DNA from 3 places in the Pseudomonas sp. B611 genome. Region 2 is predicted to be linked to each of the others. Evidence: predicted binding sites of a transcription regulator. Region 2 holds the regulator's gene; each other region holds the start of a gene.

What was found. Region 2 encodes FliA, which starts transcription of late flagellar genes. Its sites were predicted from a motif close to CTAAAGTTTNNNNNNNNNNNGCCGNTAA; they were not measured.
Region 1: a site for FliA is predicted at 3,753-3,780, ahead of ACZRMO_RS10735 (methyl-accepting chemotaxis protein). Genes of this name have one in related genera too.
Region 3: a site for FliA is predicted at 4,938-4,965, ahead of ACZRMO_RS28880 (methyl-accepting chemotaxis protein). Genes of this name have one in related genera too.

What each region holds. Positions count from the first base shown of each region.
Region 1 covers NZ_JBUZST010000003.1:540,281-547,977, forward strand. Annotated here, with positions in the region: gene ACZRMO_RS10705 (alpha/beta hydrolase family protein) at 1-241, opposite strand, end outside; gene ACZRMO_RS10710 (FMN-dependent NADH-azoreductase) at 453-1,064, opposite strand; gene ACZRMO_RS10715 (LysR substrate-binding domain-containing protein) at 1,189-2,097, shown strand; gene ACZRMO_RS10720 (MmcQ/YjbR family DNA-binding protein) at 2,094-2,450, shown strand; gene ACZRMO_RS10725 (DUF1294 domain-containing protein) at 2,439-2,822, opposite strand; gene ACZRMO_RS10730 (undecaprenyl-diphosphate phosphatase) at 2,819-3,649, opposite strand; gene ACZRMO_RS10735 (methyl-accepting chemotaxis protein) at 3,849-5,483, shown strand; gene pnuC (nicotinamide riboside transporter PnuC) at 5,659-6,222, shown strand; gene ACZRMO_RS10745 (AAA family ATPase) at 6,219-6,743, shown strand; gene ggt (gamma-glutamyltransferase) at 6,864-7,697, opposite strand, start outside.
Region 2 covers NZ_JBUZST010000005.1:51,121-58,817, reverse strand. Annotated here, with positions in the region: gene flhA (flagellar biosynthesis protein FlhA) at 1-1,510, shown strand, start outside; gene flhF (flagellar biosynthesis protein FlhF) at 1,522-2,838, shown strand; gene fleN (flagellar synthesis regulator FleN) at 2,944-3,777, shown strand; gene fliA (RNA polymerase sigma factor FliA) at 3,774-4,514, shown strand; gene ACZRMO_RS12975 (chemotaxis response regulator CheY) at 4,683-5,057, shown strand; gene ACZRMO_RS12970 (protein phosphatase CheZ) at 5,076-5,864, shown strand; gene ACZRMO_RS12965 (chemotaxis protein CheA) at 5,876-7,697, shown strand, end outside.
Region 3 covers NZ_JBUZST010000028.1:1,672-9,368, reverse strand. Annotated here, with positions in the region: gene ACZRMO_RS28890 (amino acid adenylation domain-containing protein) at 1-2,450, shown strand, start outside; gene ACZRMO_RS28885 (SRPBCC family protein) at 2,470-2,928, shown strand; gene ACZRMO_RS28880 (methyl-accepting chemotaxis protein) at 2,966-4,846, opposite strand; gene ACZRMO_RS28875 (sigma-70 family RNA polymerase sigma factor) at 5,104-5,619, shown strand; gene ACZRMO_RS28870 (FecR domain-containing protein) at 5,616-6,599, shown strand; gene ACZRMO_RS28865 (TonB-dependent siderophore receptor) at 6,674-7,697, shown strand, end outside.

The DNA.
Region 1 (7,697 bases), on a different contig from region 2:
GGCCGATGGCGACCTTGGCGTCTTCACCGGCACCCACATGGTAAGCGCCCAGCTGCGTGCTGTGCTCGACATCGGTGGACGGGTAGAACGCGATGGCCTTCATCGGCTGCAAATCCAGCGGGTCGAGAAAGGTCATACGATGAAAGCCCACACTCCAATGCGGGTGCGGCGCAGGCGCGGCGTGCACTGAAACCAGGCCGCCGAGCAGGGAAAGAACCAAAACTGCACAAAGACGCATCATGGGGATGTCCACCTTTGTTGCGTAAGAACCGACATGTCGAATTAAAGGTCCAGGGTGTTGAACCCGAGCCTGCATAACCTGGGCCATAGTCAAAAGACAGCGGGTAAACGAAAAAACTCCGTACTCCGATCGCGTTCAAGGCGAGCAGAATACAGAGTTTAGGCGCCCGTTTTCAGAATGAAACGGGGAACAGCGAACTTTTACATAACCCTTACGCGGCAGCGAACAATTGTTCGTTGATGACTACGTTGGCGTCGCTCAACGACTTGTTACGCACTTCATCACCGTAGGCCAGGCCTTGGGCGCGGACGAACTCGATATCGGTGATGCCGAGGAAGCCAAATACCAGCTTCAGGTAGTCTTCGTGGCCGACGTTGCTGGCCTGGCCGGCGTGCAGGCCGCCGGCGGTGGAGACGATGATCAGTTTCTTGCCACCGCACAGGCCTTCAGGGCCGGCTTCGGTGTAGCGGAAGGTCTGGCCAGCGACGGCGATGCGATCGATCCAGGCCTTGAGTTGGGACGGTACCGAGAAGTTGTACATCGGTGCACCGATCACCACCGCGTCCGCCGCGATGAATTCGGCCAACGACGAAGCACTCAGTTGCGCCTCGTGCTGTTGTACCGCGTCACGCAGCTCGGCAGCGGTACCCAGCGCGCCCAGGGTCAGGCCGGAAAAGTGGCTGATGCCTTCGCTCGCCAGATCGCGGTAGGTCACTTCCACACCCGGCTCGGCCGTTTGCCACGCCTTGACCACGCCAGCGGTGAGCTGACGGGATGCCGAGTTGTCGCCGAGGATGCTGGAATCGATGTGCAACAGTTTCATGTGAGTTCTCCGAGTAGGATCGTCAGTGGCGATCAGATGGTGGTGATGCTACGCATGAAACCAATAGCCGATAAGCTAGCTGAAATGCGATAGTTTGTCCTACTGACAGGACAATAGGCCGATCATGCAAGACCTCAACGACCTCTACTATTTCGCCAAAGTCGTCGAAGCCGGTGGTTTCGCGGCCGCCGGCCGGCTGCTGGGGATTCCCAAGTCGCGGCTGTCGCGGCGCATTGCCGAGCTGGAAGACCGCCTGGGTGCCCGCTTGCTGCAACGCACCACGCGGCAATTGACCCTCACCGCCGTCGGCGAACGTTACCTGCGCCATTGCCAGGCCATGCTGCTGGAAGCCGAGATGGCCGACGAGGCTGTGGCCAGCATGTCCAGCGAAGCCCGTGGACGGCTGCGGGTCAGTTGCCCGGTGGGCATGGCCCAGCACATCCTGCCGGAACTGGTGGCCGGGTTTCTCGCCGCCCATCCCCATGTGCAACTGGAAATGACCTTGGTCAACCGCCGCGTCGACCTGGTGGCCGAAGGCATCGACGTGGCCCTGCGTGTGCGCGAGCTGGGGGATGAAGACCCGCTGCTGGTGACCAAGCGCCTGCGCCAGGCCCAGACGGTGCTGGTGGCCAGCCCGGCCTTTGTCTACGGCAAGCAGATCAACAGCCTCGACGACCTCAAGCAGCTGCCCATACTCGGCGCGCTGGAGCCGGACCGCATGGTCCATCAACGCATCCTCGACCCCGAGGGCAACCCCCACGAGCTGGTGATGGAAGCGCGCCTGGGCATCGATGATTTTATCGTGCGCAAAGCCAGCGCGATCATGGGCCTGGGTTTTACTGTACTGCCGATGATGTATTGCGAAGAGGAATTGGCCAGCGGCCGCCTGGTGCAACTGCTGCCGCAATGGTCGTTGCCGGGCGGTTGGCTGCAAGCCGTGTACCCCCATCGGCGTGGTGTATTGCCGGCCATCCGGGCCTGGATCGACTACCTTGAAGAAGGCTTCAAAGGTTGCGGAGACCGTCTGCTATGAAGATCACCGAAGAACAAGTCGCCAGCTTCTGCCTGAGCCTGCCCGGCGCGCGCGAGGATTACAAATGGGGCGGCGTACGGGTGTTTTCGATTGCTGGCAACAAGATGTTCGCCCTGCAAAACCTGCGCGGTGAGTCGCTGGCGTTCAAGGTCGACAAAGATCTGTTCCTCGGCCATGTCGACCGCCCAGGCATCCACCCGGCGCCCTACCTGGCGCGCGCGCAGTGGATCATCATGAACACCCCGTACCCGCTGGGCGCGGATGAATTGCGTGGCTTGTTGCAGCGCTCCCACCAACTGGTGGTGAGCAAGTTGCCCAAGCGCACGCAGGTCGGCTTGCTGCTAGAGGATTGAAAGCAAGGTGCCGCCCAGGAACAGCTGGTCCAGCCAGAACACCTGGTGCAGCAGCACAATCGCCCAGAACAGCACCTGATAAGACACCTTGCGCGTCTTGTGTCGGAACACTTGCTGGGCAAGCAACGCACCCGGCCAACCGCCTGCCATCTCGACGGCGTGCAGGATGTTTTCCGGGGTGCGCCGGCCCTCGGTTTGCGCCTGGCGCTTGTCACGCCAATACAACACGAGCGCCAGCACGCTGACCACGCCGTACGCCGCCAGCGGCAGCACCGTCTCGCCGCGATGCCACAGCAGCACCGCGCCCAGCAGCGGCGCGGCGCACAACAGCAGGAAAATCGCGGCCTTCAAGCGTGGGTGCTGGATGTTCATGGCTTGACCGCAGACCAGTCGATCCAGCCGAACTGCCAGGTCGCCAAAATCACCAGGCCGAACGCGATGCGATACCAGGCAAACGCGGCATAGCTGTGGCTGGCGATGAACTTGAGCAAGGCCTTGACCGCAATCATCGCGAAGATGAACGAGGTCACAAAGCCGATGGCAAACACCGGCAGGTCGGCTGGCTGGAACAGCTCGCGGTATTTGTAGCCCGAGTACAGCGCCGCACCGACCATGGTCGGCATGGCCAGGAAGAACGAGAACTCCGTGGCGGTCTTGCGCGACAGGCCAAACAACAGGCCGCCGATAATCGTCGCGCCGGAACGCGAGGTGCCCGGGATCATCGCCAGGCACTGGGCCAGGCCGACCTTGAGCGCGTCTTTCCAGGTGATGTCATCGACCGTCTCGGCGTGCACCGCATGTTCACGTCGCTCCGCCCACAACATGATCACACCGCCCACCACCAACGCCGCCGCCACAGTGATCGGGTTGAACAGGTAGTGCTTGATCGCGTCGGCAAAAATCACCCCCAGCACCACCGCCGGCAACACCGCGATGATCAGGTTCACCGTGAAACGCTGGGCCTTGCGCTGGGTCGGCAGGCCGATGACCACGTCCAGGATCTTGCGCCGGAATTCCCAGACCACGGCGAGAATCGCGCCCAATTGAATAATGATGTTGAACGCTTCAAAGCGTTCGCCGCCGAAGCCGATCAGGTCGGCGACAATAATCTGGTGGCCGGTGCTGGAAATCGGCAGGAACTCCGTCAACCCCTCCACCACGCCAAGAATCAATGCCTGTATGGCGGTCCAAAAATCCATGCTTCCCCCAAAAGGTCCTGCGCGGGGCAGGCCTCGATAGTATTTTTCAAGTGGTTCACTGACGTCGGGTGTTTGAAAAAAACCCGTGAAAAATCAGGCAGTACTCAGGTTTTCCGATTACAGGCCGAAAGCCTATCAGACAAGGCGTAAAAGTCGATGCAGCGCCCACAATTATAAAAAAGCACGGAGTGACAGGACGATGAACAGTTTGCGCAGCATGTCGATCAGCCGCCGGCTCTGGCTGATCCTGATAGTCGCCGTGTTGATGTTGTTGACCTTGGGTCTGTTGATGCTCAAGCAGATCCATGGCGACCTCTACCAGGCCAAACGCCAGCAGACCCAACATGTGGTGCAGACCGCCAGCGGCGTGCTGGCCTACTACCAGAACCTCGAAAAAACCGGCGCCCTCACCCGCGACGCCGCGCAGAAGCAAGCCTTGAGTGTGGTGCGCGGCCTGCGCTACGACCATGACGACTACTTCTGGATCAACGACCTCACGCCGGTGATGATCATGCACCCGGCCAACCCCAAGCTGGACGGCCAGAACCTCTCGGCGATCCGCGACCCCGACGGTTTTGCGGTGTTCAACGAGTTCGTGGTCCTGGCCAAGGCCAAGGGCGCCGGCATCGTCAACTACCGTTGGCCAAAGCCGGGCGCCGATGCGCCGGTGGCGAAAACCTCGTACATCCAACTGTTCGAACCCTGGGGCTGGATCATCGGCTCCGGCGTGTACGTGGATGATGTACAGGCCGAGTTCACCGGCCAAGTGTGGAAAGCCTCGGTGATCGGCCTGATCATTGCGGTGGTGATGGCCTTGCTGGTGGCGCTGATCGCCCGCAGCATCGTGCGCCCGTTGCAAGCGGCGGTGAACGCCATGGGCAACATCGCCAGCGGCGAAAGCGACCTGACCCGCAGCCTCGACACCCACGGCCACGACGAAGTGACCCAGCTGTCGCAACACTTCAACAGCTTCACCGCCAAGTTGCGCCAGGTGGTCAGCCAGTTGCAGGTGTGCGCCAACGCCCTGGGCCAGTCATCGACCGAGCTGGGTAGCAACGCCACCCAGGCCCATGACCGCAGCCAGCAGCAGTCCCAGCAGATGGAATTGGTCGCCACCGCGATCAACGAAGTCACCTACGGCGTGCAAGACGTGGCCAAGAACGCCGAACACGCCGCCAGCGAAATGCGCGACGCCCAGGCCCAGGCGCAGCAAGGCCAGGTCAATATCGATGGCAGCTTGCAGCAGATCGACCAACTCTCCAGCACCATCAGCCAGGCGGTCGAGGTGATGCGCACACTGTCCGCTGAAAGCACCCAGATCGGCAGCGTGCTCGAAGTGATCCGTTCCATCGCCGACCAGACCAACCTGCTGGCCCTCAACGCCGCCATCGAAGCCGCACGCGCTGGCGAACAAGGCCGTGGTTTTGCCGTGGTGGCCGATGAAGTGCGGCTGCTGGCCCAGCGCACGCAAAAATCCACCGCCGAGATCCAGGGCATGATCGAGCGCCTGCAGGGTCACTCGGAAGCAGCGGTCAAGGTGATCAGCGACAGCCACAGCGCCTCGCAATTGACCATCGAACAAGCCGGCCAGGCCGGCGCCAGCCTCACGGCCATCGGCCAGGCGCTGCGTAATCTGAATGGTTTGAATGCGTCAATTGCCAGCGCCACCTTGCAACAGGCCCATGTAGTGGAAGACATCAACCAGAACGTCACCCAGGCGGCAGGGTTGTCCCACAGCACCGCATTGGCGGCGCAGCAGTCGAGTGTGGCGAGTACCCACTTGCGCGGCCTGAGCGAACAACTCAACGACCTGCTCCGCCAATTCAAGGTCTAACACTGGCTCATGATCGTTCCCACGCTCCGCGTGGGAATGCCGCTCAGGACGCTCCGCGTCCACTCCTGTAACAGCGACGAGGAGCGTCAGGGGATGCGTTCCCACGCGGAGCGTGGGAACGATCGTCGTCTTTGGTTACAATCCCCGCCCTCTCCCACTCCTCCAAGGAACCGCCATGTCCGGGCTTGAACTGTTCGCCGCCGCCCTGGGGGTGATCGCTGTCTGGCTGACGGTCAAACAAAACCCTTGGTGCTGGCCCATCGGCCTGATCATGGTGCTGCTCTACACTTGGGTGTTCTACGACGTAAAACTCTATTCCGACATGCTCCTGCAAGTGGTCTACGCCGTGTTGCAGCTGTACGGCTGGTGGCAGTGGACCCGCGCCGGCGAGGTCAAGCAAGGCCGTCAGGTCACCAGCCTGGGTGTGCCGGCCATTGTCACCAGCTTGGCGATAGGCGCCGTGGGCAGCCTGCTGCTGGGCGCCGCCATGGCCCACTGGACCGACGCCGCACAACCCTGGCTCGACGCCGCACTTACTGGTTTCAGCCTGGTGGCGCAGCTGTGGATGGCACAAAAGCGCGTGCAATGCTGGCCGCTGTGGATCGCCGTGGATGTGATCTTCGTCGGCCTGTTCCTCTATAAAGGCCTCTACCTCACCGCCGCGCTCTACGCCTTGTTTACCGTGATCGCTGTGCAAGGCTGGCGCGAGTGGCGCGCCGACCCGGCGTTGCAATCATGAAAGTAGTGGTACTGGCTGGTCCCGAATCCAGCGGTAAAAGTTGGCTAGCGGCTGAGTTGCACGCACATTTCGGTGGCTTGATGGTCGGCGAATACGTGCGCCACTTCATCGACCACCATCAACGCGACACCACCCTGGCCGACATCCCGGCCATCGCCCACGGCCAACTGGCCTGGGAAGATGCCGCCCGCGCCCAACAGCCGCGCCTGCTGATCCTCGATACGCATTTGCTGACCAACAAACTCTGGAGCCAGGTCCTGTTCGGCGACTACCCGGCATGGCTCGACAGCGAACTGCTGGCCCGTCACTACGACCTGCACTTGCTGTTGTCGCCGGATGATGTGGAGTGGACGGCTGATGGGCAGCGATGCCAGCCGCAGTTGGCGGATCGCCAGGCGTTTTTCCAGGGCAGTCTGGAGTGGATGCGAGAGCATCAACAGCCTGTGCGGGTGATTCGCGGGGATTGGGAAGAGCGCAGGCGGACGGCGTTTTCAGCCGTGGAACAACTGCTCCAGTCATAACACTGGCTTCATTGTGGGAGCGGGCTTGCTCGCGAAAGCGGTGTGTCAGGCAAAGATATATTCGCTGATCCACCGCTTTCGCGAGCAAGCCCGCTCCCACATTTTTGACCGTGTCAGGCGTTAGTAACCCAGTGACAGGCCGGTGTTACGACGCGGATCATTCGCCCCGTAGAAACGGTTGTTCCCCACCGGCTTACCCCCCAGCGACGGCGCACCGACCAGGATCGCCGCCAAGTGGTTGGCATCCTGCGGCCCGGCAAACTTGTGGCCCCAGCTTTCGAGGATCTTCTGGGTATCCGGGCTCACCGCAAAGGTCTCAAGGTTGGTGGTCTCCGGCATCCACTGCTGGTGGAAACGCGGCGCGTCGACGGCTTCCTGGATGTTCATCTTGTAGTCGATGACATTCAGGATCGTCAGCAACGTCGCGGTAATGATGCGACTGCCACCCGGCGTGCCCACCACCATCACGGCCTTGCCGTCCTTGGTCACGATCGTCGGGCTCATCGACGACAGCGGCGCCTTGCCCGGGGCGATGGCGTTGGCCTCACCCTGCACCAGCCCGTACATGTTCGGCACGCCGACCTTGACGGTGAAGTCGTCCATTTCGTCGTTGAGGATCACCCCGGTCTTGCTCGCCATCACGCCCGCACCGAACCAGTCGTTGAGGGTGTAGGTGACGGAGACCGCGTTGCCCCACTTGTCGACGATGGAATAGTGGGTGGTGTTGTTGCCTTCGTGGGGCGATACGCCCGGCTTGATCGCTTGGGAATCCCCGGCCTTTTGCGGCTCGATGGCGGCGCGCAGCTTGGCCGCGTAGTCCTTGTCCAGCAGGTGGGCGATGGGGTTCTTCACGAAGTCCGGGTCGCCGAGGTAGCTGTTGCGGTCCACGTAGGCATGGCGCATGGCTTCGATCTGGTAGTGCAGGCCCTGGGCCGAGTGATAACCGAGGTCGGC
Region 2 (7,697 bases):
TGACGCCATCGCCGGCCTGCTGATCCTGTTCATCAACCTGATCGGCGGCATGGCGGTCGGTATCTTCCAGCACGGCATGACCTTCGGCGATGCCGGTCGCGTGTATGCCTTGCTGACCATCGGTGACGGTTTAGTGGCGCAATTGCCATCACTGTTGTTATCTACAGCAGCGGCGATCATGGTGACCCGTGCTTCGGGCTCCGAAGACATGGGCAAGCAGATCAGCCGGCAGATGTTTGCCTCGCCCAAGGCCCTGGCCGTGGCGGCGGGGATCATGGCGATCATGGGCATCGTGCCGGGTATGCCTCATGTGTCGTTCTTGAGCATGGCGGCCTTGGCGGGCGGCGCGGCGTACCTGTTCTGGAAGAAGCAAAACGCGGTCAAAGTCCAGGCCCTGCAAGAAGTCGCCCGTCAGCAAGAGCAGCTGCCGTCCCCGGCTCGGGCCTCGGAAACCAAGGAGCTTGGCTGGGACGACGTCACGCCGATCGACATGATCGGCCTGGAAGTCGGCTACCGCCTGATTCCGCTGGTGGACCGCAACCAGGGCGGCCAGTTGCTCGCGCGGATCAAGGGCGTGCGCAAGAAGCTGTCCCAGGACCTGGGTTTCCTGATGCCCACCGTGCATATCCGCGACAACCTCGACCTGGCCCCAAGCGCCTACCGCCTGACCCTGATGGGGGTGATCCTCGCCGAAGCCGAGATCTACCCAGACCGCGAGCTGGCGATCAACCCCGGCCAGGTCTTCGGCACCCTCAATGGCATCACCGCCAAAGATCCGGCTTTTGGCCTGGAAGCGGTGTGGATCGAAATCAGCCAGCGCAGCCAGGCCCAGTCCCTCGGTTACACCGTGGTAGACGCCAGCACCGTGGTCGCCACGCACCTTAACCAGATCCTCTACAAGCACTCCCACGAGCTGATCGGCCACGAGGAAGTCCAGCAATTGATGGGCCTGCTGGCCAAAGCCTCGCCAAAACTCGCCGAAGAACTGGTGCCGGGCGTGCTGTCGCTGTCGCAGTTGCTCAAGGTGTTGCAGGCGCTGTTGTCCGAACAAGTGCCGGTGCGCGACATCCGCAGCATTGCCGAGGCCATCGCCAACAATGCCGCCAAGAGTCAAGATACTGCCGCATTGGTGGCGGCGGTGCGGGTCGGATTGTCCCGCGCCATCGTGCAAAGCATTGTAGGCACTGAGTCTGAGCTGCCTGTGATCACCTTGGAACCAAGGTTGGAACAAATATTGCTCAATAGTATCCAGAAGGCAGGACAAGGCCAGGAAGAGGGCGTTCTGCTGGAGCCAAGCATGGCTGAAAAACTGCAGCGTTCGTTGATCGACGCCGCACAGCGCCAGGAAATGCAGGGCCATCCAGTGATTCTGCTGGTGGCAGGCCCCGTCCGGGCGATGCTGTCGCGGTTTGGACGCCTGGCAGTTCCGAATTTGCACGTTTTGGCTTATCAGGAAATTCCTGACAACAAGCAAGTGACTATCGTCGCGACAGTAGGGCCCAACGGCTGAGGTAGTGGGTTATGCAAGTGAAGCGTTTTTTCGCCGCCGATATGCGTCAGGCCATGAAACTGGTGCGTGATGAGCTGGGCGCCGACGCCGCGATTATCGGTAACCGTCGTATTGCCGGCGGTGTCGAGCTGACGGCTGCCCTGGATTACACCCCTCAGGCGTTGGCCCCGCGCGTGCCGAACATGGAACTCGAAGACGAGCTGCGCAAGACCGCCTCGCGCATCGTCTCGGCCCAGGCTGAGCTGAGCATGCGTGGCGACAGCGATGCCACCACCAATCGCCAGTTGTTCGCCGGCCTGCCGCTGACTGCTGCCGAGCCGCTGGTCGAGCCGACGTTGACCGAACCGCCACGTCCCGCAGCGCCAGCCCCGGCCGCCGCGGTTGACCAGCGCGTGTTCGACTCGATGCGCTTTGAGCTAAACGGCCTGCGTGAGCTGCTGGAAGTGCAGCTGGGCTCCCTGGCGTGGACGCAGCTGCAAGGCAGCAAGCCGGCCCAGGCCAACCTCTGGCGTCGCCTGCAACGCATCGGCCTGTCCGGCCCGTTGTCCCGCGACCTGCTGGCGCTGACCACCGAAATCGAAGAACCCCGCCAGGCCTGGCGCATGCTGCTGGCGCACCTGGCGCGGATGATCGTCACCCCGGAAATCGAACCCCTGGAAGAGGGCGGTGTGATCGCCATGGTCGGCCCTGCCGGCATGGGCAAGACCACCACCCTGGCCAAGCTGGCGGCGCGTTATGTGCTCAAGTACGGCGCGCAGAATATCGCGCTGGTGAGCATGGACAGCTACCGCATCGGTGCCCAGGAGCAGCTCAAGACCCTGGGGCGCATCCTCAATGTGTCGGTGACCCACGTCGACCCGGGCCAGTCCCTGGCCAACGCCCTCGATCCGCTGCTGCGCAAGCGCGTGGTGCTGATCGATACGGCCGGCCTGCAAGCCAGCGACCCGGCCTTGCGCATGCAACTGGAAAGCCTGGCCGGGCGTGGCATCAAATCGAAAAATTACCTGGTGCTTGCAACCACCAGCCAGAAACAGGTTCTTACCGCTGCGTATCACAGCTACAAGCGTTGCGGGCTGGCCGGCTGCATCCTGACTAAACTGGATGAGACGGCGAGCCTGGGCGAAGTGTTGAGCCTGGCTATCAGCCATGAACTGCCGGTCGCCTACCTGACCGACGGGCCGCGGATTCCAGATGATTTGCATCTGCCGCGCCGTCATCAGTTGGTCAGCCGGGCAGTCAGCGTACAAATGCAAGAAGAGCCTAGCGAGGAAGCGATGGCCGATATGTTCGCTGACCTCTATCACAACCCGGCAAAGCGGGTGGGTTGAGGCAGTACGAACACCGTGAAATGTACCTACATCGATGGTCTGCAAGCGATTCACGCGGCCAAGCCATGTAGCCTGCGTCTAAGCAAGACAAGGTAAAGAAATAAAATGGGCAGCATGCATCCCGTACAGGTGATCGCGGTGACCGGCGGCAAAGGTGGCGTCGGGAAAACTAACGTGTCAGTGAATTTGTCCCTGGCCCTGGCAGAGCTTGGCCGTCGCGTCATGCTGCTGGATGCTGACCTGGGGCTGGCGAACGTCGACGTTCTGCTGGGGCTGACGCCCAAACATACCCTTGCCGATGTGATCGAGGGCCGCTGTGAGCTGCGCGACGTGCTGCTGCAGGGGCCTGGCGGGATCCGCATCGTGCCGGCGGCCTCGGGCACCCAGAGCATGGTGCACCTGAGCCCGGCGCAACATGCCGGCCTGATCCAGGCATTCAGCGATATCGGCGACAACCTCGACGTGCTGGTGATCGACACCGCCGCCGGGATCGGCGAGTCCGTGGTCAGCTTTGTGCGCGCCGCGCAGGAAGTCTTGCTGGTGGTCTGCGATGAACCCACCTCGATCACCGACGCCTACGCCCTGATCAAACTGCTCAACCGTGACTACGGCATGAACCGATTCCGTGTCCTGGCCAACATGGCCCAGAGCCCGCAAGAAGGTCGCAACCTGTTCGCCAAGTTGACCAAGGTCACGGATCGCTTCCTCGATGTCGCCTTACAATACGTCGGCGCAGTTCCCTATGATGAGTGTGTGCGCAAGGCCGTGCAAAAGCAGCGTGCGGTCTATGAAGCGTTCCCTCGTTCGAAGTGCGCACTGGCGTTCAAGGCTATTGCCCAGAAGGTCGATACCTGGCCGTTGCCCGCCAACCCGCGGGGGCATCTGGAGTTTTTCGTCGAGCGATTGGTGCATCAGACGAGCGCAGGACCGGTGCTATGACAGCCAGCGGCTACAACCTTTACAAGAAGTCGGCACGTGACAGCCAAGGCGAATTGATCGAGCGCTATGCGCCACTGGTCAAGCGCATCGCTTATCACTTGTTGGCGCGTTTGCCCGCGAGTGTGCAGGTTGAAGACTTGATCCAGGCCGGCATGATCGGCCTGCTCGAAGTCTCGACCAAATACGATGCGAGCAAGGGTGCGAGTTTCGAGACGTATGCGGGTATCCGCATCCGGGGTGCGATGCTCGATGAAGTGCGTAAAGGGGATTGGGCGCCGCGTTCGGTACACCGCAATACACGCATGGTCAGTGACGCAATTCGTGCAATTGAAGCAAAAACCGGTCGCGACGCTAAAGATCACGAAGTTGCGGCCGAACTCCAATTGAGTCTCGACGATTACTACGGGATTTTGAACGATACCTTGGGCAGCCGCCTGTTCAGTTTCGACGACCTGCTACAGGACGGCGAACACGAGGGGCTGCATGAGGACGGCGCAAGTGCACATCTTGAGCCGTCGCGTGACCTGGAAGACGAACGTTTCCAGGGCGCGTTGGCGGACGCGATTGCCAATTTGCCGGAGCGTGAGCGACTGGTGTTGGCGCTGTACTACGACGAAGAGCTGAACCTCAAGGAAATCGGTGAGGTCCTGGGGGTCAGCGAGTCGCGTGTCAGCCAGCTGCATAGCCAGTGCGCAGCCCGCTTGCGGGGGCGATTGGGAGAGTGGCGCGCGCGCTGACAGGCGGTGTGGGGACACTGCAGACGAACCCGTGAAGGCCTCAGGCTTTTGCGGGTTTGCACCGTGGTGCCCTGGGCAGTCCTTTTTGTGTAACGCCTGTTGATTGAAATGGCGCGTCCAGGTGCTGGGCGCGTTTAAGACTGCTTGGAGGTCGAATTGGACAAGAACATGAAAATCCTCATCGTTGATGACTTCTCAACGATGCGGCGGATCATTAAAAACCTGTTGCGTGACCTTGGGTTCACAAACACGGTCGAGGCGGATGACGGCATTACGGCGATTCCGATCCTCAACAGCGGGAGCATCGACTTTCTGGTAACTGACTGGAACATGCCGGGCATGACCGGTATCGACCTGCTGCGCCACGTGCGTGCGGACGAAAAATTGCGCAGCTTGCCGGTGTTGATGGTGACCGCCGAAGCCAAGCGTGAACAGATCATCGAAGCCGCCCAGGCCGGGGTCAACGGTTACGTGGTCAAGCCTTTCACGGCATTGGCGCTGAAAGAGAAGATCGAGAAAATTTTCGAACGCATCCACGGCTAATGCCATCGCGGGGGAGCTATGGAGCATAAAGAAATATCACAGGGAGACTTCGAGTCGACCCTGAAGAAGCATGCTCACCAGTTGGTCGACAGCCTTGAAAAAGGCCAGTTCGGCGACGCGGTGCAGTTGATCCATGAGCTCAACCAGACCCGTGACCGCGGCCTGTACCAGGAAGTGGGCAAGCTCACACGCGAGCTGCACAGTGCGATTGTCAATTTCCAGATTGACCCGCACATGCCCCAGGCCGAAGAAATCTCGCAGATCACCGATGCCACCGAACGCCTGTCCTATGTGGTCAGGCTGACTGAGGCGGCGGCCAACCGGACCATGGACCTGGTGGAAAACGCCACCCCCCTGGTCAATGGCATGGCCAACGAAGCCCAAGCCTTGAGCCACGACTGGGGTCGCTTCATGCGTCGCGAAGTCGGGGCGGAGGAGTTTCGTGAATTGGCGCGTCGGGTCGAAGGTTTCCTGTCACGCAGCGAGCAGGAAAATCGCACGGTTTCCAGCAACCTCAATGACATTCTGCTGGCCCAGGATTACCAGGACCTCACCGGTCAGGTGATCAAGCGCGTGACCCAACTGGTCACCGAAGTGGAAAGCAATTTGCTCAAATTGGTGCTCATGGCAGGCCAGGTTGACCGTTTTGCCGGCATCGAACATGACCGCGAAGCGATCCTCTCGGAAAAAGATCCACAAAAACATCTCGCCAAGGGTGAAGGTCCGCAGATTCATGCCGATAAACGTGAAGACGTTGTATCGGGTCAAGATGATGTTGATGACCTGTTATCCAGTTTAGGCTTCTAAGGAGCACCCACATGAGCTTCGGCGCCGATGAAGAAATCCTTCAGGATTTCCTTGTAGAGGCCGGCGAAATTTTAGAGCAGTTGTCCGAGCAACTGGTCGAGCTGGAAAGCCGACCGGATGATGCGAACCTGCTCAATGCAATTTTTCGCGGTTTTCACACTGTAAAAGGGGGCGCCGGCTTCCTCCAGCTCCATGAGCTGGTGGAGTGCTGCCACATCGCCGAGAACGTGTTCGACATCCTGCGCAAGGGTGAGCGTCACGTTGATTCGGAATTGATGGACGTGATTCTCGAAGCACTGGATGCGGTCAACGGCATGTTCAGCGAGGTGCGCGAACGTGCACCGATCACTGCTGCCACCCCGGAACTGCTGGCCGCCCTGGCGCGCCTGGCCGAACCGGCTGACACTTCGGCTGCGCCTGTCGCAGAAGCGGCGCCCGAGCCTGTGGTCGAGGCCGAGGCGGATGTGACGGACAGCGAGTTCGAACAACTGCTCAACTCCCTCAACGCGGTCAAGGCTGAAGCCGAAGCGCCGGTGGCAGCCGTGGCTGCGCCGACGGGCGAAGACATCACCGACGCCGAATTCGAATCGTTGCTCGATCAGTTGCACGGCAAAGGCCAGTTCGCCGCCGACGCCGTGGCGCCTGCCGCTGCTGCCGAGGCGCCTGCCGCTTCCGCCAGCACCGACATCACCGACGATGAATTCGAAGCGTTGCTCGACCAACTGCACGGCAAGGGCACGTTTGTGGCCGACGCCTTGCCGGAAGTCGCCGCAGCGGCGCCAACGGCAGCCGCTGCCGCAGCACCGGCCGCTGACGGCCTGATTTCCGATCACGAATTCGAGTCCCTGCTGGACGAGTTGCACGGCAAGGGCAAGTTCACCGAAGTGGGGGCCTCGGCCTCGGCTGCGGTCGCCACCCCAGCGCCAGTAGCCGCCAAGGCCCCAGCACCGGTGGCGGCCAAACCTGCTCCGGCGCCCGCCGCAGCAGCCCCTGCCCGTGCTGCGGCACCGGCACCGGCCGCTGCTGAAAAGCCTGCCAGTGAAGCCGAAACCACCGTACGGGTTGATACCGCACGCCTGGACGACATCATGAACATGGTCGGCGAGCTAGTCCTGGTGCGTAACCGCCTGGTGCGCCTGGGCCTGAGCAGCGGCGATGAAGCCATGCAAAAGGCCGTGTCGAACCTCGACGTGGTCACCGCCGACCTGCAAACCGCCGTGATGAAAACGCGAATGCAGCCGATCAAGAAAGTCTTCGGCCGCTTCCCGCGCCTGGTTCGCGACCTTGCGCGCCAGCTGAAGAAAGAGATCAACCTGGAACTGGTGGGTGAAGAAACCGACCTCGACAAAAACCTTGTCGAGGCCCTGGCCGACCCGCTGGTCCACTTGGTGCGCAACGCCGTCGACCACGGCGTCGAAACCCCGGAAGAACGCGAAGCCTCGGGCAAGTCCCGCAACGGCAAGGTGATTCTGGCGGCCGAGCAAGAGGGCGACCATATCCTGCTGTCGATTACCGATGACGGCAAAGGCATGGACCCGACGATCCTGCGCAATATCGCGGTCAAGCGCGGCGTGATGGACAAGGACGCCGCCGACCGTCTGACCGACACCGAGTGCTACAACCTGATCTTCGCCCCAGGCTTCTCGACCAAGACCGAGATCTCCGACGTGTCCGGCCGTGGCGTGGGCATGGACGTGGTGAAGACCAAGATCAGCCAGCTCAACGGCTCGATCAATATCTACTCGACCAAGGGCCAGGGCTCGAAGATCGTGATCAAGGTGCCGTTGACCTTGGCGATCATGCCGACCCTGATGGTGATGCTGGGCAACCAGG
Region 3 (7,697 bases), on a different contig from region 2:
CGTGCATGGTGCTGTTCACCTCAGGCACCACCGGCAGGCCCAAGGGCATCAAGCTCAGCCAAGGCAACCTCGCGCATTTCACCGCGTGGTTCGCCCGCCGCATGGCCCTGAGTGAAGACAGTCGCGTGCTGCAATTCGCCTCGCTGGGGTTTGATGCTTCACTGATGGATATTTTCCCCAGCCTGATCGCCGGCGCGCAGTTGATCGTGCCCAGCGCGGCGCAACGCTGCGATCCGCAGCAATTGGTCGCACTGATCCGCCAGCAGCGCGTCACCCATGGGTTTCTGCCGCCGGCGCTGCTCAGCATCCTGCCGCCGGATCCGCCCTTGGGCATGCAGCACCTGCTGACGGGCGGTGAAACCTGCGAACCCCATGTCATCGAGCGGCTAGCCGGCCAGTGCCAACTGCACAACCTCTATGGGCCCACCGAAACCACGGTGCTGGTCACCCATCGGCGCCTGCAACCGGGCGACAACAATTGCAGCCTGGGCCATCCCATCGCCAACAGCCAAGTGCTGATCCTCGACGACGACCTGCAACCGGTGGGCGAAGAAGTGATCGGGGAATTGTTTATCGTCGGCCCGGGGGTGAGCCTGGGGTATGTGGACGCCGTGCAACCGCAGGACAACCCGTTCATGACCTTGTCACTGCCCGACGGCCAGACCTTGAAGGCGTATCGCAGTGGGGACATGGCGCAGTGGACAAGCGACGGCATCGTGCTCGGCGGGCGGCGTGACGGGCAGGTAAAGATCCGCGGGTTTCGAGTTGAGCCACAGGAAGTGGAGCAGTGCCTGCGCGACAGTCGGTTGTACCGCCAGGTGGCCGTGGTGGTGGGGCCCGAGTACAAAATCCATGCCGTGGTCGCCCAGCCGGAACCCGGCGCCACGCTGACGGCGCTCAAGCTGTACGCGCGCCAGCGGCTGTCGGAGTACATGCAACCTGGCGTGTGGGCCGAGTTGCCGAGCCTGCCCTACACAAGCAGCGGCAAGGTCGATCGCCAGGCGCTGCTGGGTTTGTCGGCTCGACCGATACCGGGCGCCGCCGACCAGCCGGCGCAAACACCGCTTCAAGCACAGCTGGCAGGCCTGTGGAGCGAGTTGTTGCGAGTGCCCGTGGCCGAGTTGTCTGTCGACGACAGCTTCTTCAACCTCGGCGGGCACTCCATCTTGCTCTCTACCCTGCTGCTGCGTATCCGCGAGCGGTTTGGCCGCAGCCTTGCGTTGAACCGGTTCTTCGAAGCCCCGACGATTCGCACACTCGCCTCACTGATGGCAGATGGTGTGCCCTCTACCGCGCCGTGCAACCAAGCGATTCGCGATGCCGAGCGAGTGCTGCCGGTGCAGGTGCTGGCCGCAGACCGCGCGGGCGATCCGCGCAAAGTCATCGTGACGGGCGCCAATAGTTTTATCGGTGTGCATATCGTCGAGGCGCTGCTGGCCGGTGGGGCCACGCAGGTCGCGTGCCTCGTGCGCGAGTCACCCGGCCACTCGTCGCAGGAGCGCTTTGCCCAGGCACTGTGCGAGTACCGCCTGGAGCACCTCGACCTGCGCCGGGTGCAGGTGTATGCCGCCGATATCAGCCAGCCTCGCTTGGGCCTGACCGACGATGTGTATGAGCACCTCGCGGGGGGCTTCGGTGTGCTGGTGCACAACGCGGCGCGGGTCAACCATGTGTTGGACTATGCCACGCTGGCCAGGGATAACGTCGATCCGGTGCTGGAATGCCTGCGCCTGTGCGAAACCCGCTGCAAGAAGGTCTTCAACTTCATCTCGACGCTGTCGGCGTGCAGCAGCATCGACGCCGCAGGGCACGTCCTCGAAACACCTGCCGCAAGCAGCCTGCCGCTGTACATCAAGAACGGTTACAACCTGTCCAAATGGGTCGCCGAGCGGCTGGTCGGGCGCGCGGTGGAACAAGGCGCCTGGGTGAATATCCTGCGCCCGGGCAATATCAGCTTCAACAGTCGTAGCGGGGTTTGCCAGCCGCACAAGAACCGCCTGATGCTGATGCTCAAGGGCTCGTTGCAATTGGGTTTGGTGCCGCGCCTGGAGGCAAACCACGACCTGATGCCGGTGGACTTTTTCGCGCAGTTTCTCGCCTTCCATTGTGGCCAGTGTGAACCCGGGCGCAACGTCTTCAACCTGCACAATCCGCAGCCACTGAGTTGGAGCGACTACCTCGATGCATTCAGCCAGGCAGGCTATCGGTTCGAGCGAGTCAGCGTGGCCCGCTGGCAATGCGCGCTGCAAACGATAGGCCGCGACAACGCGCTGTTTGGCGTGTTGGGTTTTTACCTGGACGGCCTGGGTGAAGACATCGGCGATACCGTCATGATCCATCACGCCAACGCGCGCTGGGGCGTGCAAAAAATGCGCGTGCAGTACCCCGAAAAAAGCCCGGCGTTGTTACGCCGGGGTTGTGACTATCTACAGGCCATCGGCTTTCTCTGAACCGCGCCAGGACATCTCCATGAAACCGCTGCAACCCGATACATTGATCCGCAACCCCGTTGGCGCACCAGTGGTGGCCCAGGTGGTGGTCGCCTGCGATGCCGCTCAGCTGTGGGCGTTGGTCGGTGATTTCGCCGGCTTTGATACGTTTATTCCAGCCCTGTCGCACATCACCATGACCGGCGCTGGCATCGGCGCCTTGCGTACGAAATTTTTCCGCGATGGGCATTGCGTCGTCGAGCAACTCAACAGCCGGGACGACGACGTCATGTGCATGACCTGGACGACGCTCTACAACACGTTGGGAATTGCCAGGCTATGGGCGGCGATGCGTGTGGAAGCACTGGGCGAACACAGCGCCAGGGCCACTTGGACAATTGTTGCCGAGCCGGTAGAAGCGGCGCGGGCGGGGTTTGAACAATTCATGCAGGCGTTTGCCGACAGTGCCCTGGACAACGTGCAGCGGATGCTCGGCTGAGCGGCAGGAGCGAGATCACTCGCTCCTGCGCGCGTCGTCAGATCTTGAAGCTGTCGACCAGTTGCTTCAAGCGACTGGCCTGCTGGGACAACGCGTCGCAATCCTTCAACGTTTCGTTGAGGTTGGTAACGCCTTGCTGGTTCAGCAGGTTGATCTGGTTGATATCCACGTTGAGGGTTTCCACCACGGCGGTCTGCTCCTCTGTCGCGGCAGCGACCGATTGGTTCATACCGTCGATCTCGACGATCCGCTGCGTCACGCTGATCAGGCGTTCACCGGCCTGGTTCGCCACCTCGACGCTTTCTTCGCTGGAAGCCTGGCTGGCGTTCATGGTGGTTACCGCCTCACGCGAGCCCACTTGCAGCGAAGTGATCATCTTGTGGATCTCTTCGGCCGACTCCTGGGTGCGGTGCGCCAGGTTGCGCACCTCATCGGCCACCACGGCAAACCCACGCCCGGCTTCGCCGGCACGGGCCGCTTCGATCGCGGCGTTGAGCGCAAGCAAGTTGGTCTGCTGGGAGATGCCTTTGATCACATCAAGAATGTGGCCGATGTTGTCGGTGCTGGCATTCAGGGTTTCGATCTGCGTGCAGGACAGGCTGATTTTTTGCGAGAGCTCAGACATCGCCAGGATGGTTTGCTCCACCACTTTGCGCCCATCGTCAGCCTGTTCGCTGGCACCGCTGGCGTGCTGGGAAGCATCGGCGGCGTTGCGGGCGATTTCCTGGGTAGCAGCCCCCAGTTCGTTGATCGCCGCCGCCACGCTGTTGGTGCGCGCGCTTTGCTCGTCCGAGCCGATGATCGAGGCGTTGGACGAGGCCATCACGCGCTGGGACAGGTCATGCACCTGGCGTGTGGCCGACGACACTTCGGAGATGGAGGCGTGGATACGCTCGACGAACTGGTTGAACGCACTGCCTACCTCGCCGAACTCATCTTTGCTGGTCACGGCCAGGCGGCGGGTCAGGTCGCCCTCGCCTTGGGCGATGTCTTGCATGGCCACGCCCATGGTGGTCAGCGGACGCAGCAACACTTGGATCAGCAGGCTCAAGAGCACGGCGATCGCGACCACGGCAATCAGCATGGCAATCAACGCAGAGGTGCGGAATTTACCCAGCGGTGCGTAGGCTTTGTCTTTGTCGATCGACAGACCGATGTACCAATCGGCACCCGGCAAACCGCTGATCGGGGTAAACGACAGGATGCGATCCTGGCCGTTGAGGACCACGTCCTGGTTGAGCTTCTCGATACGCAGTTGGGCACCTGGGTAGATGTCCTTGAGGTTTTTCATCACCTGGTCCTGGTCCGGGCTGACGATCACCTGACCGTCCCCGCTGACCAGGAACGCATGGCCGATGCCGCCGAAGTCCACCGAGTTGATGATCTTCACCAGGGTTTGCAGGCTCAGGTCACCGCCGACCACGCCGAGCAGTTCACCATTTTTCTTCACCGGCATGGCGATGGTCACGATCTGCCCACCCACGGCAGCCATGTATGGCGGCGTCAGCATGGGCTTGCCGGCAGCCACGGCCTGCTTGTACCAAGGGCGCTGACGCGGATCATAGTCGTCGGGCATCTTGGCGTCAGGGCGCTGGGTGAATACACCGTTGGTTTGGCCAACATAGGTGAACTGGAAGTTCGAGGTGAACGCCGGCTGATCGACCAGCCCTGGAAGGTCCGCAGCGCTGCCCTGATGCGCGACGTTTTGCGCGAGGTTCTCGAGGACCAGGATGCGCCCGCTGAGCCAGTTCTGCACACTGCTGGCGGTGAGCTCACCGGATTGCTGGATGGATGACTCCAGGTTCTGCTTGATGGTGCTGCGCTGAAGGTAGTCGTTGTAAAGCGTGAATAACGCGAAGGCTAGAACCACGACGCCTGACGCGGCCAACAGAATTTTATGACTGAACTTGAGATTCATTTCATCGACTTCTTTTGCCAAAGGGGGGTTAGCGTGCCAAACGGAGCATGGAACCGAACGCTCTATTTCGGTGCACGCATGGCTCGTCAGGCTTTCGGCCAAGCCTCGGCAAAACTGAGGAAATTGTGGGATGTATCTGATTTTTACGTAGGAAACCGACCAGCGGTTGTCGTACAAGGATCAGAGTTGCAAAATTTTACGGCCTCCCAAACAATGCGAGTAATTATCATTTGTGACGTTTGGCCAGGTCTGTGTGAATGCCATCTTCTGAGTACATCCCGCGTGAAAGCGTTGTACAGACGCTTTACCTCACCCATCACAATTGGCTGAACACCTGGCTGCGCAGCCGTCTGGGCAACGCCTGCGATGCTGCGGACCTGGCGCAAGACACCTTTGTGCGCCTGCTCCAGAAGACCGAACGCTTTGAACTCAAGGCGCCTCGGGCGTTTTTGCGCACCATCGCCCGGGGCCTGGTGATTGATCACTGGCGCCGTGAGGAAATCGAACGGGCTTATCTGGAGTCCATCGCCCACCTACCCGAAGCATTGGCACCCAGCGCTGAATCCCGTGCGCTGGTGCTGGAGTTGCTCGAAGAAATTGCCAGATTGCTTGAGGGGCTGAAGCCCAAGGTGCGTAAGGCATTTCTTTTGGCTCAGTGCGACGGGCTGGCATACAAGCAGATCGCACAGCAGATGGGTGTATCGCTGCGCTCGGTCGAGCGTTACGTCGCCGAGGCGCTCTACCACTGTTATGTACTGCGTTATGAAACATGACGCCCATGGATAACGTGGTTCGCTTCGGCCCCAGCCCCGAGGTGGTCAAACAGGCTATCCACTGGATGCTGCGCTTGCGTAACAACCGCGCCAATCTGCGCCTGCACGCGCAATGTGAAGACTGGCGAGAAGCCCACCGCGACCACGAATTGGCCTGGCAGCGGGTGCAGGCGTTACAGCAGGAGTTGAACAGCCAGCTAGCGACAATTCCGGGGGCGCATAGGGCACTGGAAAACAGCGCGCAGGGCCTGGGCCGCAGGCAAGCATTGAAGCTGCTGTCTGGCGTGCTGGCAGTGGGCTCGGCGGCGTGGCTCAGCCGGGATATCACCGGTTGGCAGCGTTGGACCGCGGATCTCGCCACCGCTACAGGCGAGCGCCGCAGCGTGCAGTTGCCGGATGGCACTCGTGTGCAACTCAATACCGACAGTGCAGTGGACCTGGACTTCAACGCGCAGCAGCGAATGATCACGCTGCTGCGCGGGGAAATCCTGGTGACATGCGGCGCTGCTTCTTCGGCGCCCTTGCTGGTGCAGACACGCCATGGTTTGTTCGAAGGAATCGATGGGCGTTTCGCTGTGCGCCAAGCCAGTGATTGCACGCGGTTGACTGTGGTCAGCGGCAATGTGGCCATCCACTCACCGCATCAGGTGAATGGGCTTTCGACGCAGGTTCATGCCGGAGAAAGCTATCTGGTGCGTCAGACGGGAGCCCTACTCGCCCCGCCTTTGGATATGGAGATTGGCGCATGGGTGGACGGGTTGATCGTGACGCGGGATATGCGCCTGGCCGACTTTCTTGCAGAAGTCGGGCGTTATCGTCATGGCTACTTGGGCTGCTCGGCTGATATCGCCGATTTGCGGCTATCGGGAGTTTTTCGCCTGGAGGACACCGATAAGTTGCTGGCGATCCTGCCACAGACGCTGCCGGTTCAATTGCGCTATCGCAGCCGTTGGTGGGTGAGCCTGGAGCGATCGGCCTGAGTTTTTTTGGCGGCTTTTTTCCGTGAGTCCGGCTTAGACAGTAAGCCCTCTATCTGCCTTCACGGATCCTAATCATGACTGTGTATTTTCCCCGTAACTCGTCCTACCCATTATTGAGTAAAGCCGTACGTGCGGCGCTGCTGTCGACGGCGATGGGGATCAGTGCAGTGCCGCTGGCCGGCATGGCCGCGCAAGCGGGTGCCGAGCAAACCCATCAACGCTACGAGATTCCTGCCGGCCCGCTGAGCGCGGCGCTCAACCAGTTTGCGCAACAGGCGGGCATCACGCTGTCCAGCACACCTGCTTACACCCAGGACCGGCAATCGTCCGGTCTACACGGCGAATACTCCATCGAGCAGGGCTTGAATCACTTGCTCAACGGCACAGGGTTGCAGGCTGTTTCCGCAGATGGCGTGAGCTTTGTAGTACAGCGGGCGCCAGAAGATAGCGCGCTCAGCTTACCGACCACCGATATCAAAGGCTTTGCCCTGGGCAATGCCTTGGGCAGCATGGAAGGCTATAACGCGACGCACAGCCAGATTGCGACCAAGACCAGCACCGCCTTGCGGGAGACTTCGCAAACCGTCTCGGTGGTCACCCGCGAGCAGATGGACGACCAAGGCTCCCAGACCGTTGCTCAAGCCATGCGTTACACGCCGGGTGTGCTGACCAACCCCTATGGCGCAACGCATCGCTACGATTATGTGGCGATGCGCGGTTTCAGCGACGGCTCTGTGGATAACATTTACCTGGATGGGCTCAAATCCATGGGGGACAGCGGCACCTACAGCACCATGCAGGTCGATCCGTATTTCCTGGAGCGAGTGGATATCCTCAAGGGTCCATCTTCGGTGCTGTATGGCCGCAGTTCGCCCGGCGGGCTGGTGGCATTGACCAGCAAGAAGCCCCTGTTCGAGCCTTATCATCAGGTTCAGGCGACGCTGGGCAGTAACGGCCAACGGGGCATGGGTTTTGACTTCAGCGGCCCTGTAGATGACGACAAGCGTATTGCCTATCGACTGACTGGGCTGGCGGATAAGTCCGACACCCAATTTGACCATGCCAAGGAAAAGCGCTTCGCATTGGCCCCAACCGTCA